One region of the Vibrio sp. QJM3NY_27 genome, then DNA from elsewhere that is predicted to be linked to it. Evidence: predicted binding sites of a transcription regulator. Region 1 holds the regulator's gene; the other holds the start of a gene.
What was found. The regulator PurR, encoded in region 1, represses purine synthesis genes. The targets are predictions, from matches to a motif close to TNANGNAAACGTTTNCNTNA.
Positions count from the first base shown of each region.

Region 2: purM (phosphoribosylformylglycinamidine cyclo-ligase) is a predicted target of PurR. The motif match lies at 749-768, and genes of this name have one in related genera.

Region 1 is NZ_CM173511.1:2,350,454-2,352,663, forward strand. Features, by position in the region: gene torD (molecular chaperone TorD) at 1-408, shown strand, start outside; gene purR (HTH-type transcriptional repressor PurR) at 725-1,729, shown strand; cyclic di-GMP riboswitch class I at 1,900-1,985, shown strand; gene AC3CIA_RS10430 (TfoX/Sxy family DNA transformation protein) at 2,113-2,210, shown strand, end outside.
Region 2 is NZ_CM173511.1:2,681,250-2,683,459, forward strand. Features, by position in the region: gene upp (uracil phosphoribosyltransferase) at 36-662, opposite strand; gene purM (phosphoribosylformylglycinamidine cyclo-ligase) at 832-1,872, shown strand; gene purN (phosphoribosylglycinamide formyltransferase) at 2,005-2,210, shown strand, end outside.

The DNA.
Region 1 (2,210 bases):
TGTGACTTATTCTTAAAAACAGATAAGCATGGCGCACTTCCTTACGCTTCTATGTATATCGGTGAGACTGGCCTTTTGAATGATAAGCCAGCAAAAGATATGGAAGAGATCATGGCCAAGCACAACTTAGTGGTGAACCAAGACCTAAAAGAACCAGCTGACCACATCGCTATCGCACTCGACTTCCTTGGCAACTTGATCATCCGTTCTAATGAAACGGAACTTGAAGAAGAGCTAGAAAAATCGTTCATTGTTCAACAGCAATTTATAGAGCAACAACTTCTTACTTGGGTACCAAAGTTCAACGTTAAATGTCATGACGTTGACGAATTCGGTTTCTACGCATCAGTCTCATCTCTGCTACTTGCATTCTGTACATTGGACACCCAATACCTCGCTGGTGAATAAGCTTATTGGATGACTCGTTAAATAAATTCAGAAGAATGTGACAATTCACCCGGATTTCCGGGTGAATTTTATTGCGAGTAATTTCTAGTCAGTCTAAAATTGTGACCGCAAACGATAAAATATGAAACATTCACGAAATGCTATGCTTATTATAGTTTTGAGCATTTCGGTGTTAAGACAAGCCGCTCAATAGCGGTTTTTTGTTTTTTAGCACTTTAGTACCCAAAGAGCCCTACAAATTTAAGCTCTTAGTTAGGTAGCTTAACGGCTACTTCATTCCGTACTTTGGGAAAGTAGCTTCTAATAGGATAAAACCATGGCCACTATAAAAGATGTCGCTCGCTTAGCAGGCGTATCAACAACAACCGTTTCTCACGTAATCAACAAAACTCGCTTTGTTGCAGAAGCGACGCAAGAAAAAGTAAATAAAGCCGTAGACGAACTGAACTATGCACCAAGTGCCGTTGCTCGTAGTTTGAAGTGCAATACAACCCGCACTATCGGCATGCTAGTTACTCAATCAACTAACCTATTCTTCTCTGAAGTTATCGATGGTGTTGAAAGCTACTGCTACCGTCAAGGTTACACTTTGATTCTGTGTAATACGGGCGGTATCTATGAGAAGCAACGTGACTACATTCGAATGCTTGCAGAGAAACGTGTAGATGGCATCTTAGTTATGTGTTCTGACCTAACTGAAGAGCTAAGAGGCATGTTAGACCGTCACGCTGACATTCCTAAAGTGATTATGGATTGGGGCCCTGAGAGTTCTCAAGCAGATAAGATCATCGACAACTCTGAGGAAGGTGGTTACCTAGCGACCAAATACCTCATTGAGCACGGTCACTCCAAGATTGCTTGTTTAAGTGGCCACTTAGACAAAGCGGCATGTGTTGAACGCATCGCGGGTTACAAACGCGCACTCAACGAAGCTAAGATTGCTACCGATGATAACATGATCATTGAAGGTAACTTCGAGTGTGATACTGCGGTTCTTGCTGCAGAGAAAATCATTAAGATGGTAGATCGCCCAACGGCCGTATTCTGTTTTAACGACACCATGGCACTCGGCCTAATGAGCAGATTGCAAGAGAAAGGAATTCGTATCCCTGAAGATATTTCAGTGATCGGCTATGACAACATCGAGTTGGCTGAATACTTCTCTCCGCCGTTAACAACGGTTCACCAACCCAAACGTCGTGTTGGTAAGAACGCTTTCGAAATTTTGTTAGAACGCATTAAAGATAAAGACCATGAAAAGCGTGTGTTCGAAATGCACCCTGAAATTGTTGAGCGAAGCACAGTTAAAACGTTAAATTAATTGATAAATTCAGTTTAGTTTAATCAAGCGCACCTTTAGGTGCGCTTTTTTTATCAACAACATGAATGAACCTGGTATCATACTGGAAAGATCATTAATTGAAGCAATATCACATTTTGAAATAACAAGTGTGAGCCTCATTCAACAAAAACTTTATTCTATTCAATCAGTCACGCACAGGGCAAATCACTTGAAAGAGTGAGACGCAAAGCTTCCGGCCTAAACCACTCGTTGGTATGGTAGCGGGGTTACCGATGGCAAAATGCAGTAACTACTAATAATTTAGTAATTTACGGCTAATTGACAATTTAATTGCAACATTTTGCTAATCTCTCGGACCTGCTTATTTGGTGGCGTAGTTCAAATACACCGAGATAAATAACATGGATAAACCGATACTAAAGGATTCAATGAAATTATTTGAATCCCTAGGAAAAATAAAATCACGCTCGATGTTTGGTGGCTTCGGTCTTTTTGCTGA
Region 2 (2,210 bases), 330 kb from region 1:
AGAAACGGTTTAGAGTCACTTAAGCTGAAACCGAATTACTTAGTACCGAAGATCTTATCACCAGCATCGCCAAGACCAGGAACAATGTAACCCTTGTCGTTTAGCTTCTCATCGATTGCGGCCGTGTAAAGCTCAACATCTGGGTGCGCTTTTTCTAGAGCAGCGATACCTTCAGGAGCAGCAACAAGCACAAGAATCTTAAAGTGCTTACAACCTTTCTCTTTCATCAGGTCAATAGTCGCGATCATAGAACCACCTGTCGCAAGCATTGGATCTACGACTAGAGCAATACGCTCGTCGATGTTAGATGCAAGCTTGTTGAAGTATGGTACTGGCTCAAGCGTTTCTTCGTCACGGTAGATACCAACAACACTGATACGTGCACTTGGGATGTGCTCAAGAACGCCGTCCATCATGCCTAGACCAGCACGTAGGATTGGCACTACAGTTACTTTTTTACCTTTAATTTGGTCAACTTCAACTGGACCGTTCCAACCGTTAATCGTTACGCGCTCAGTTTCAAAGTCTGATGTCGCTTCGTATGTTAGAAGGCTACCCACTTCTGTCGCTAGCTCACGAAAACGCTTAGTGCTAATCTCACCTTCACGCATCAGGCCAATTTTATGTTTTACTAGCGGGTGTTTCACTTCAACAACTTTCATTTCCAACTCCGGCAATATTTAAACAAACCTGTAGATTATACACGAACTTTGTGGTTATTTCAGAATCTTTATTCTAATAAAAAAAACCGCGCAAACGTTTGCTCTTGGTAATCAAGCCCTGTTAGAATAGCGCCGTTTTCACATCCAACTTAAGTTCGAGGACTATCCCGTGAGTGGTAATACTTCTTCTCTAAGCTACAAAGACGCTGGTGTTGATATCGACGCAGGTAATGCACTAGTAGACCGTATTAAAGGTGCTGTTAAACGCACTCGTCGCCCTGAAGTAATGGGCGGTATTGGTGGCTTTGGCGCCCTATGTGAACTTCCAACGAAATACAAAGAGCCAGTACTTGTTTCAGGTACTGATGGTGTTGGTACTAAACTTCGCCTTGCTTTGGATCTGAAAAAACACGACACCATTGGTATCGATCTAGTGGCAATGTGTGTGAACGACCTAATCGTTCAAGGTGGTGAGCCGCTATTCTTCCTAGACTACTACGCAACAGGTAAGCTAGATGTAGATACAGCAGCAGACGTTGTTTCTGGTATTGCAGAAGGCTGTGTTCAAGCTGGTTGTGCACTAATCGGCGGTGAAACGGCTGAAATGCCAGGCATGTACGAAGGCGACGACTACGACGTAGCTGGCTTCTGTGTTGGTGTTGTAGAGAAAGCTGACATCATCGACGGTACTAAAGTAGCAGCAGGTGACGCACTTATCGCTGTTGGCTCAAGTGGTCCACACTCAAACGGTTACTCTTTAATTCGTAAAGTTCTAGAAGTTTCTGGTGCTGATAAGAGTGAAGAGCTAGAAGGTCGCACTATTGGTGAGCACCTACTAGAACCTACTAAGATTTACATCAAATCGGCACTTAAGATGATTGCAGAGCATGACATTCATGCTATCTCGCACATCACAGGTGGTGGTTTCTGGGAAAACATCCCACGCGTACTTCCTGAAGGTACTAAAGCCGTCATTGATGGCAAGAGCTGGGAATGGCCTGCTATCTTCAACTGGCTACAAGAGAAAGGTAACGTGGAGACATTTGAAATGTACCGCACTTTCAACTGTGGTGTAGGCCTAGTTGTTGCTCTACCTAAAGATCAAGCAGACGCTGCTGTTGAACTACTGAAAGCTGAAGGCGAAAACGCTTGGGTTATCGGTGAGATCGCAAACGCTGAAGCTGGCGAAGAGCAAGTAGAAATCAAATAAGTGATACGTTCACTTACTTAGTTAATCAATGAGGACCTAATGGTCCTCATTTTGCTATTTAGCCCGCAGAAAACCTTAGTTTATGTAGGTACATTGTAAACAGTTCAGTTAATCAATCGTATGACCCACTCTATGAAAAACAATCACTCAAATAAAACCAGTCACTCTAATAAAAACATCGTTGTGTTAGTTTCAGGAAGCGGAAGTAACTTACAGGCAATTTTGGATGCCTGTGATAATAATATGATTGATGCTTCAGTTAAGGCTGTCTTCTCAAACAAAGCAGAGGCTTTTGGATTAGAACGAGCGAAAACCGCAGGTGTTGACGCACATTCAGT